DNA from 2 places in the Bacillus sp. DX3.1 genome. Region 2 is predicted to be linked to the other one. Evidence: riboswitches for the same ligand, from Rfam matches in the RefSeq annotation. Region 2 holds a riboswitch; the other holds the start of a gene.

Region 1 (5,323 bases), 1.1 Mb from region 2:
TTGTATTGTGATGAATATGAAAAATAGATTTCCATGTTTTAAAAATGATTTCGATTTGCCAACGAAGGGAGTAGAATTCATGAATGGCTTCTTTTGAGACATATTCCGATGGAATATTGGTAACGTACACATTGATTCCTTGCAGTTTTTTGGTTCGATCGCTAAAAGTCATATTCTTCTTTTTCTCTTTGTATGCACGATCTTTTCTACGTTGTGCTTCTTGCTCAGGGGTTAGTCTGTAAATCACGGCTCGTGCTGGAAGTCCATAACTCCGACCGATATAAACAACAGGAATTTCATAACATTCACCCGGCTGTAACTGATTCATGATGGCTTCTAAGTCAATCATTGTGTATTGATATTTTTCTTAATGGATCCGTTTTTAAAGGTAAGAACATGCTCATTTTTTTGAAATATTTTGGTGTTCATTTTTAATCGAGATAAATAGTACGCCCCTTTTTGTTGGATTGCATCTAAATCAATTAAACTAAAATACCCTAAATCTCGTATGCATAAATCTTGTAAATCAACAGTATGTTGAATCTCTTTCCCATAATTCACATCATTTTGTTTACCTGGCCCCACTTCAACATGTAAAAATTGCCCACTCAGCAAATCGTATTCTAACTGTATTTTTACGCCAGAAGCCTTTCCACTTCCTCCTGAACCAGGATAAGCCGTCGCAAGTTGATCCGAGACTTGAAACGTGGTGGCATCTAAAATCCGAATACGACGAAAATATGCTGAAAAAGAGGAATAGAGAGATGTCATGGATAACAATTGTTTTTGTAATAACTGTGAGAATAAAGAGCGTAAAAATTCCACTGCTTGTGCATTCAACCTTAGATTTAGTCCTTCTGGACTCATCAGGACGCCGGTTTCTGATTCCAAATTTCCACATAGTCTAGCCAGAGAATAACTCGCAATGTCTTGTCCCATCCCAATACATAAGGCAGATAAATCTTGTGCCCTGAATTTACTGTTACGTTGAACAAACTGAGTTTGTTTGGCAAGCTCTGTTAATGCTTGTGGTGAAAAGACGCGTTGTAATTCCTCTGAAAGCAGTCGAAACACTTGAGAACTAGATAGTTTTTTCATAAATATCCCTCCGCTTTTTCTTAAATTTTATACAATAGAAAGAAAAAGGAAAGAGGGAAGCAGACATGTATCCACTAGGTTCTAAAGAACGTCCTATCATCGTAAAGGTTTCGTCTAAAGCAAGAGCAGAGAAAGTGGCTGCGATTTGTGAGGCATACAATTTTTACTACATAGTTGGACTAGAATTCAACGAAGATGTGACGGATTTAAAAAAGCAATCAAAGATTGCTCAAGGCCAGCAAATATTTATGAGAGTTGTTCATGTAACAGTGGGAAGAGGTACAAGTTTTGTTGTATGAACAAAGAAATTGAGCTGGATATATAAAACAAGATACCCTCATTTTTTCGATTTGGGGGTATCTCGTTTTTCTTAACTTGATGGCGATGGGGTACGGCAACGACTCCTTCTTTTTGGAGCCACTTGTTAATTAATGATAATGTCTTAGACTATAAAAAAATAGTTGTAAACTAAAAAGCTGTTTTCTATAGAGGAAAACAGCTTTTACATAATTCATAAATTAACTATTTTGTTTTGCCTCAATAGAGTAAACGCCTTGTCGAGTACCAAATCTTTGATATGTTTGAGTCAATTTCATTTGTAACCTTTCTAAAAGGTTACGAGAAGGGGTATTAGCCATTTGTGTTACTGCGATGACTCTTGGTAGTTTCAAATCATTAAAAGCATAATTTCCTCCAATTCTGCCTTGTTTAAAACATCATCAATTATTACAATTTGATAAGCACTGTTCTTCCCTTTTGCAGGAACAATCATCTTCATACCGTGTACGTTTTTGCTGTCGCTATATTGGCCGAACATAACTTTGTTGTATATTATCTTTTGGAACGCTTAGCTTGATAGCGATAGGGATAACCCCCACTGATCAAAATTTCACTTTATTGATTTCGCTGCGCTTCCCGAAACTCTTCTTTAATTTTATTCAATGTCCCTTCCTCTGTAATCAAACGATATGCTGTACAAGCTAATGCTTTTGCCGCCGTAAACAAAGCTTGATCTCCAAGTTCTGAACGAGCCGCTTCTCGAAACTCGTCTGTATGTGCGATTAAATCATCAGGTCCAATTTTGATATACGGATGAATAGTCGGAACAACTTGGCTCACGTTTCCAGCATCCGTTGAACCGATTCCGATTCGTTCCTTACGATTTACATCTTCACCAAATTGCTCTAATTCTTCTGCAACAATTTCATTAAACGTTTTTGTTACTAATAATTCATCAATTTCATTTTGAAATTGATTGATTTTTACCGTTGTACCTGTAGCTAATGCTGCTCCTTTTGCAATGTTACGTACTTTTTCTGTAACCTCGGCACATCTACCGCGCGTCGCTGCCCGAATAAAGAAGCGTGCCGCTGCGTAATCTGGAATGATATTTGGTGCTTTTCCACCCTCAGTAATGACACCATGAATTTTCACATCAGCTGGTAGTTGCTGACGAAGTGCATTAATTCCGTTATATAACTGAATGATTGCATCTAACGCATTAATTCCTTCTTCCGGAGCAGCAGCGGCATGTGCTGTTTTTCCGTAAAAATAAAAGTCTAGTGGGTCTACTGCTAGTGATGGACTTGTCGTAGCTGTTTTTCCGTTCGGATGAATCATCAGTGCTGCATCAATATTATGAAATAAACCAGCCTTTACATAACTTGCTTTTGCACTCCCGTTCGGGCCACCTTCTTCTGCCGGTGTTCCAAAAACAACGATTTCTCCTCCAATTTCTTCAATCGTTTTTGATAAGGCAATCGCAGCAGCAACGCTAATTGTGCCAATTAAATTATGACCACAAGCATGACCTAATCCAGGCAGTGCATCATATTCTGCTAAAAAGGCAATTGCCGGTCCTTGTTTGCCAGAGCTTTTCCGAGCAATAAATCCCGTTTCATGTCCAGCGATATTGTGCTGCAATTGAAATCCTGCACTTCCTAATAGCAAACTTAACGTTCTTGATGCAAAAAACTCTTGATTGCCGAGTTCTGGATTCTCATGAATATCATGACTTGTTTTCAAATACGTTTCTTTGTTTCTTTCGATACTTTCTACAATTGCATTACGGTGTGACACTACTTGCGTTGTTCCCATTTTTCTATTCCCCCTTCAATTTACACATAAAAAAGCCTCTTTCTAAAGGATAGAAAGAGGCTTTTGAGTACATATCAAAAAATCGCCATCTCTCTTATCTCTCAAGTCTTGCACTTGCTGGAATTGGCACAGTATTCATATTGAATCCGCTGCCGAGGTTTCATAGGGCCAGTCCCTCCACCTCTCGTGATAAGAAATTGTATATATTTTCATAAAATTTTATTAAATTATTTTCATTCTAGTTTTATTCCAACTAAAAGTCAAGGAATTTGTATCCTATCTCTTTATCCCGCTCTTCGCGGGCAGTATTAAAGTTTCACTTTATCGCACATCTAAAAATCCCTTTAAAACACCGATTGTTTCAGGCGCTTGTAATCTTGCAGTGATATAAGGAAATTCAGGAGTTCCCTCAAACATTACGTTTGATGTTAACGGGGCACCTGCCCACAATACTTCATCATCGATCAAAACAAAAGGCATGGCTTTATTCTTCCGACATACTTGTGCATTTTTTAAAGGGATTGTTCCTTCACTATAAATTGTTACTTGTGCTGTTGTACGTGCTAGCGCCTGCCAAATTCTTTTATCTATTTGTCTTGTACTCGGAAGCGATACAATAATTTTCTGTTTTGCCGAAAGAATATCTTTTAATAATGCCTTCGGTTCTTCTATCGTCATTTGTACAAACCAGCGCAAGCGTTTCGTCAACTTTCTTTCTAACAACGGACGTGATGTTGTTCGATCATATACATTCCCTTGTCTTTGTAAATGTGCTGTTAATTGTGACAATGCTTGCTTTCGAGAAAGGTTTTTCCTCATGTATTGGCAGTCAGAAAGCTGAATAAATTTCCCCCTTGCCCTTGTTACCGCAACATTTACAAGGCGATGGTTTTTATGATCAAAGAATAATACACCAGGGCGCTCGCTTGGATAACTATCCACCGTATCAAACAGCATCATATCACGTTCAGATCCTTGGAACTTATGAACAGTTGCCGCTAAAACAGGCGCATGTTGTAACTTTGTTTTTTGCAGCAGTTCTCTTATACAAGTTGATAAAAAACGTGCTTGGGCACGATATGGAGTTACAACACCAATAGATGGCATCCCGTCCAGCAAACCTATTAAAACAAGCTGCATCGCCATGAGTCCGGAAAGAATATTAAAACGTGAACCTGATGAAGCATCTTTTAAAGAATAGGCACCCATTAAGCTTGTATCAAACAGAGCTGTTGCTTCATTCGCAAAAGGCTGCAACTCTGCAAGCTCTTTTCGAACGGAAACAGATGGATGATCAAATACTCTATTATTGTATATAAATGAATTTGTAAAACTTGATATTTCCGGATGCATGCGGCGCTGTTCTTGCAGCATAAATAAGTTTGGATGCTTCTGACGATGATTCACTGAATCAACAATACCCGCATGATAAAACATATCTTCTTTTAACCACTTTGTAACAAGTTCATGATTTGCTAAAGCAATCGGTGGCAATTGTAAAAAATCACCACATACAACGATTCGTTTTCCGAGTGAAGCTGCTAACGCAATTTGTGGCACATAGGCCATACTCACTTCATCTACAATGATTAAATCAAAATTTCTTTCATAAATAAGCGAATCAATCGCACATTTTGATAACGTTGCTCCAATTACTTTCGCATTCTCAATGTATTCTCTTTCTACTTCCTTGATTTTCGCCTTTTGCTTACGAAGGTCTCCTTCTATTTCCTGCATACGTTTCTTTTCAGAAGCCGTCGCTTTATAAGAAAGAATCTTTTGGCGAAGTTCTTGACGTAATTCTTCTAAATACAGTCTCTCTTCTCCCCATGATTCATTTGTTGTTTCAACTAATCTAGAAGCTAGCAACGTTTCATGGTTACGAATGTGCTCATGTTGACTAAAACCATAACGGACAATCTCTCCAGGTGTCCATTTTTCTTTTTTTTCAATTTGCTTTGTCACTTCACTCATTAATACATCTACCGCTGCATTACTATGTGCTAACACAAGCACTGATTTTCCTTTTTGATAATGCGCAGAAATGATGCGTGATAAATTATAGGACTTCCCTGTTCCAGGCGGTCCCCAAACATATGTCGTCGCATTATAAAAAGAGCGATACGCA
Region 2 (5,323 bases):
GGAGCAATACCGATACCAAGACCAGGTAGCTATAGTAAAGTAAGTAAGGAAGCGCGGGAAAAAGGTGTTCCTTATAGCCGGATGGGCCCTAGTGTATTTGTTCATGATCTCCGTCTATTAATTGATACACCAGAAGAGATACGCCTGCAATTAGAGCGTTCACATATTGAAAAAGTAGAAGCAGGTATTTATTCGCATTGGCATCCTGATCATACGATGGGAAGAAGAATTTGGGAAACAATGGCGTTTGAAATAAATAGAACATGGGGAACAACGGTTTATATACCAGAGCAAGTAGCGGTAGATATGAAACAATTTTTAGGATCATGGGATCATTTACAGTTTATGCAACAACAGGGATGGATTGATCTGAACGTACTACAAGATGGACAATCTTTCGTAAAGAATAAGATAAAAGTAACACCATTTCGTCTATATGAAGAATATGTGTATGCATTTTTATTAGAAGAAGATGATAAAAAGGTGTTGATAGCACCTGATGAATTATATAGATGGGAGCCCCCAACACATTTGATTGGAAATTTAGATTTGGCAGTGTTGCCAATGGGAATGGTCGAATTTAATTGGAAAACGAAAGAACGCCTGCAAGATCGTGCTTTTATTGAAAGTATACGTGAGGCGACTTTTGAAGATACATTAGCGGTTGCAAAACAGTTACAAGCAAAACAAACGATTATTACACATATTGAGGAAGTTGATAATCTTGGCCATGATGAGTTACAAGAGATAGCGGAGGATCTTCAAAAAGAAGGCCTCAATATTGTTTTTGCATATGATACGATGCAGATTGAAATCTAAAAAGAACCTGGAAAACTCAGGTTCTTTTTACCGTTTTATCCTTATGTTCAAATGAATTTAATTAGAATGGCTTTATGCTTTTACAGGCTCTTCTATATAAGAAAGGGCATGTTCAAAATCGGCAATTAAGTCATTTACATTTTCGAGACCGACTGATAAGCGAAGCAATGAATTAGAAATGCCTCGTTCATCACGGGCTTCTTGTGATAGTGCTGCATGTGACATTTTTGCAGGATAGGAGAGGATGGATTCAACGGCTCCTAAACTAACAGCAAATACAGGAAGCTTAATTTGGGATAAAAGTTGTCGCAAGGCATCTTCAGACTGCAGCGTAAAGGATAGAACAGCACCGGCAGATGTTGCTTGGGTTTGCTGTGTTTCGTATCCTGGATGAGATGCTAAACCAGGATAATATACAGTTTGTATTTTCGGATGCTGTTGTAAATAATGTGCGATTTTGCTGGCATTTTCTGCAGAGTGTTCAAGCCGAACATGCAATGTTTTGAGACCGCGAAGTACAAGAGAACAATCTTGTGGGCCTAATATAGCGCCAAATGCATTTTGTAAAAAACCAAGTTTTTTTGCAAGCTCTTCATCTTTTACAACGGCCAATCCGGCTGTAACATCACTATGACCAGCAATGAATTTTGTTGCACTATGGAGTACAACATCTGCTCCGAGTTCAAGCGGTCTTTGGAATAGTGGCGTTAAAAATGTATTGTCAACGAAGGTAAGTGCCCCAGCGGATTTTGCTAGCTCACAAATAGCGCGAACATCAGTCACCTTTAATAATGGATTTGATGGTGTTTCAACATAAAGTACTTTTGTATTTGGTTGAATTTTGCGTTCCACTTCTTCTATATTTGTCATGTCAACGAATGTATGCGAAACACCATAGCGAGAGAGCACCTCAGTTACAATGCGATAAGTTCCTCCGTATACATCTTCTGAAATAAGAACATGATCTCCTTGTGATAGAAGTAGAAAGGCCGTAGAAATCGCTGCGATTCCAGATGAAAAGGCAAATCCTTTTGATCCACCTTCTAATAAAGCAATGATGTCTTCAAGCGCATCACGTGTTGGATTACCAGATCGACTATAATCGTATTTTCCAAACGTATCTGCATCAAATTGATGAAATGTCGATGTATTATAGATGGGAACGTTAACAGCACCTGTTTGTGAATCATGTTTATATTGGTTATGAAGTAAGAGTGTATCTAGTGAATAACTCATATTCTCACACCTTCTTTTACATGTTTAATTGCTTGTTGTAAGTCTCGAATTAAATCATCGCCATTTTCAATGCCGACGGAAAAACGAAGGAGGCGATTACACACGCCACGTGCTGTTCGTACTTCTTCTGGTATATCAGCATGCGTTTGCGTCGCGGGATATGTCATTAAGCTCTCGACTCCGCCAAGACTTTCTGCAAATGTAATAAGGGATAAAGATTGTAAGAATGGATCAATCCACTTTTCATCGCGAAGGCGAAATGAAATCATACCTCCTCTTCCTGGATAAAAAACATCGGTTACACCGTCTTCACTATTTAAATAAGAAACGAGTTTTTTCGCATTTTCCTCGTGTTGTTTCATGCGAAGTGCCAATGTTTTCATGCCACGAATGAGTAGCCAAGAATCAAATGGACTGAGAACAGCACCGGAAGCATTATGATAGTGAGCAAGTTCTTCACATAAAGATTCGCCTTTCGCAATTACGAGTCCGCTTAAAACATCATTGTGACCACCTAAATATTTCGTTGCACTGTGCAATACAATATCAGCACCTTCTGTTAGTGGCTGTTGTATATATGGCGTATAAAACGTATTATCCACGATTAGAAGTAAACCGTGTCGCTTTGCGACAGCTGCAACAGCAGCAATGTCTGTTACTTGCATCAACGGATTCGTTGGTGTTTCTATAAAAATAGCTTTTGTTTGAGAAGAGATTGCTCGTTCTATCTGCTCGATAGATTGTGTATCTACGTATCTACATCGAATATTCCACTTGTCTTCATGTTCAGAAAAGAGACGATAGGTGCCTCCATATAAGTCTTCTGATACGATAAGCTCATCACCAGAACGGAACAGTGAAAGAACGAGAAGAACAGCTGCCATTCCAGAACTACAGGCATATCCCTGCTTACCTTGTTCTAAATCAGTGATGGCATGCTCTAATAGAAGACGTGTTGGATTTCCTGTTCTTGAATAGTCAAAGCCAGTGGATTTTCCAATTCCTTCATGCCGATATGCGGTTGAAAAGTAAACAGGTGGATTAACTGTTCCAGTTGTTTTTTCACTCCGGTTTCCAATTTGGGCAAGTTTTGTTTCGATTGTTGACATGTATAATTCCTCCTTATATAAAGTTAGACTTTCATCAGTGGGGCTGTATTCCTCATGGATGATTAGCCCTCATCAATCGGGCTTTAACGAGCAGTTTATCCGCCACCTAACTGCTTTGATTTAGGTGGGATATTACTGCCCGTTAGTGGGGAAAAAATAAAAAAAGCCTTCTAAGAAGAAGGCTTTTATGCGAATATAGTCTTCTTCTTATCTGTCAAATCTTTTCACAATTTGCTGGAATTAGCACCTTATTAACGGTCACGTTAATGGTTGCTGAGGTGTCAACGGGCCAGTCCCTCTACCTCTCTAGATAAGAATATTTTGTATGAAATTTTATTATGTTTTTAACTTTACAATAAAAGTTATGAGAATTGCAACTTTATTTTAAATAATTTTTATTTTCTCTCTATAATTATTGACTTTTATTTTCTCTCATGCTAAATTTATGAGAAAATTAACAAAGATTGTTAAAAGGTACACGTATTTCCTTTTAGTTACATAATTAAATAATAAAGACGAACTCTTATTGAGAGCGGTGGAGGGAAAAGGCCCTGTGAAACCCGGCAACCTTCAAACAGAATGTTTGAAACGGTGCTAATACCTGCAAAACAACTTGTTTTGCATGATAAGAGGAGGATTAATGATGTCCCCCTCTTCAAGGCGAAGAGGGGGTTTTTATATTGATAGAAAAGAGGGAGACAGGTGAAATTACTAGATTTATTGTCAAAAGGAATTGTTATCGGTGATGGAGCAGTCGGGACATTGTTACATTCTCATGGTTTGCAAAGTAGTTTTGAAGAGTTAAATCTTTCTGATCCAGATCGTATTATATCAATTCACAAACAATATGTGGCTGCTGGTGCGGATATCATTCAAACAAATACGTATGGTGCAAATGAAGCTAAACTGCGCATGTATGGTTTGGAGAACCAGGTTGTCAAAATTAATAAGGAAGCGGTTAAACTTGCAAAATCGGCAGTGACAGATAGAAATGCAATTTTAGGGACAATTGGTGGGATGAAGCATATTGGAGCGGTTACAACGACTGATATGGAACGTGAGTTTATGCTACTTGAGCAAGCGGGTGCCTTGCTTGAGGGAGAGGTTGATGGACTGTTATTAGAAACATTTTATGATGAGTTTGAATTGCTGCATGCTGTTAAAGTGTTGCGGAAACAAACAACCATTCCAATTATTGCACAGCTTGCTCTTCATGAAGCTGGTACAACACAAAACGGCAATGATGTAAATAAAATGTTAGCTCAGCTTCTAGACCACGGAGCAAATGTTGTTGGGCTAAACTGTCAATTAGGGCCGCTTCATATGACGGAAGCTTTCAAAATGATATCGATTCCGAAAAAAGGTTATTTGTCAGCTTATCCAAATGCAGGTCTTCCAAACTATGTAGAAGGGCGTTATGTATATGAAGGAAGTCCAGCGTATTTTGAAGAGATGACACCAAAGTTTATTGAGCAAGGTATCCGTTTGTTGGGAGGGTGTTGTGGAACAACACCCGCACATATCCAGGGGATGAAACGTGCTCTTGAAAATGTAATACCCGTTACAGAAAAGCAGGTTGTCCAGCGGCCACAAGTGATTCATACGCAAACGAAACGCGCTGGTAATCATGTTACGCTTGCCGAGAAAGCGAAGAAACAAACGACGGTTATCGTTGAATTAGATCCACCAAAAACACTGGATACACAACGCTTTTTTGAAGGAGCAAGAGCATTAAAAAGAGCTGGGGCAGACGCTGTTACATTAGCGGATAATTCTTTAGCATCACCGCGCATTTCTAATATGGCCATGGGCGCATTATTAACGAAACATAATATCCCCGTGCTGACGCACTTAACATGCCGGGATCATAATGTAATTGGTCTGCAGTCTCATTTACTTGGGTTGTCTGCATTAGGTATGGAAGAAGTGTTGGCTTTAACAGGTGATCCAGCACGCGTCGGTGATTTCCCTGGAGCGACTTCAGTATATGATTTGTCTTCCATTGAATTGACCAAAATGATTAAAGAAATGAATGACGGACGTTCTATTTTAGGGAAGTCGATTGGTCCCGCTACACGATTCTCAGTTGGAGGAGCTTTTAATCCAAATGTGAGACATTTGAAAGCCGCTGTAAAGCGAATGGAGAGAAAAATTGCAGC

The links. Region 2 has a riboswitch for S-adenosylmethionine ahead of QRE67_RS19895 (methionine biosynthesis PLP-dependent protein). Riboswitches for the same ligand answer to the same signal wherever they lie in the genome.
Region 1: it holds a riboswitch for S-adenosylmethionine, as region 2 does, so the genes downstream of both, QRE67_RS14255 (M20 family metallopeptidase) here and QRE67_RS19895 (methionine biosynthesis PLP-dependent protein) in region 2, are expected to answer to the same signal.

Annotation. Positions count from the first base shown of each region.
Region 1 is NZ_CP128153.1:2,894,904-2,900,226, forward strand. It holds partial or broken gene QRE67_RS14245 (IS4 family transposase) at 1-1,098, opposite strand, end outside; gene QRE67_RS14250 (hypothetical protein) at 1,164-1,397, shown strand; gene QRE67_RS14255 (M20 family metallopeptidase) at 1,993-3,195, opposite strand; SAM riboswitch class I at 3,287-3,391, opposite strand; gene QRE67_RS14260 (AAA domain-containing protein) at 3,517-5,323, opposite strand, start outside.
Region 2 is NZ_CP128153.1:3,965,339-3,970,661, reverse strand. It holds gene QRE67_RS19905 (MBL fold metallo-hydrolase) at 1-819, shown strand, start outside; gene metC (cystathionine beta-lyase) at 892-2,055, opposite strand; gene QRE67_RS19895 (methionine biosynthesis PLP-dependent protein) at 2,052-3,164, opposite strand; SAM riboswitch class I at 3,369-3,481, opposite strand; SAM riboswitch class I at 3,685-3,796, shown strand; gene QRE67_RS19890 (bifunctional homocysteine S-methyltransferase/methylenetetrahydrofolate reductase) at 3,867-5,323, shown strand, end outside.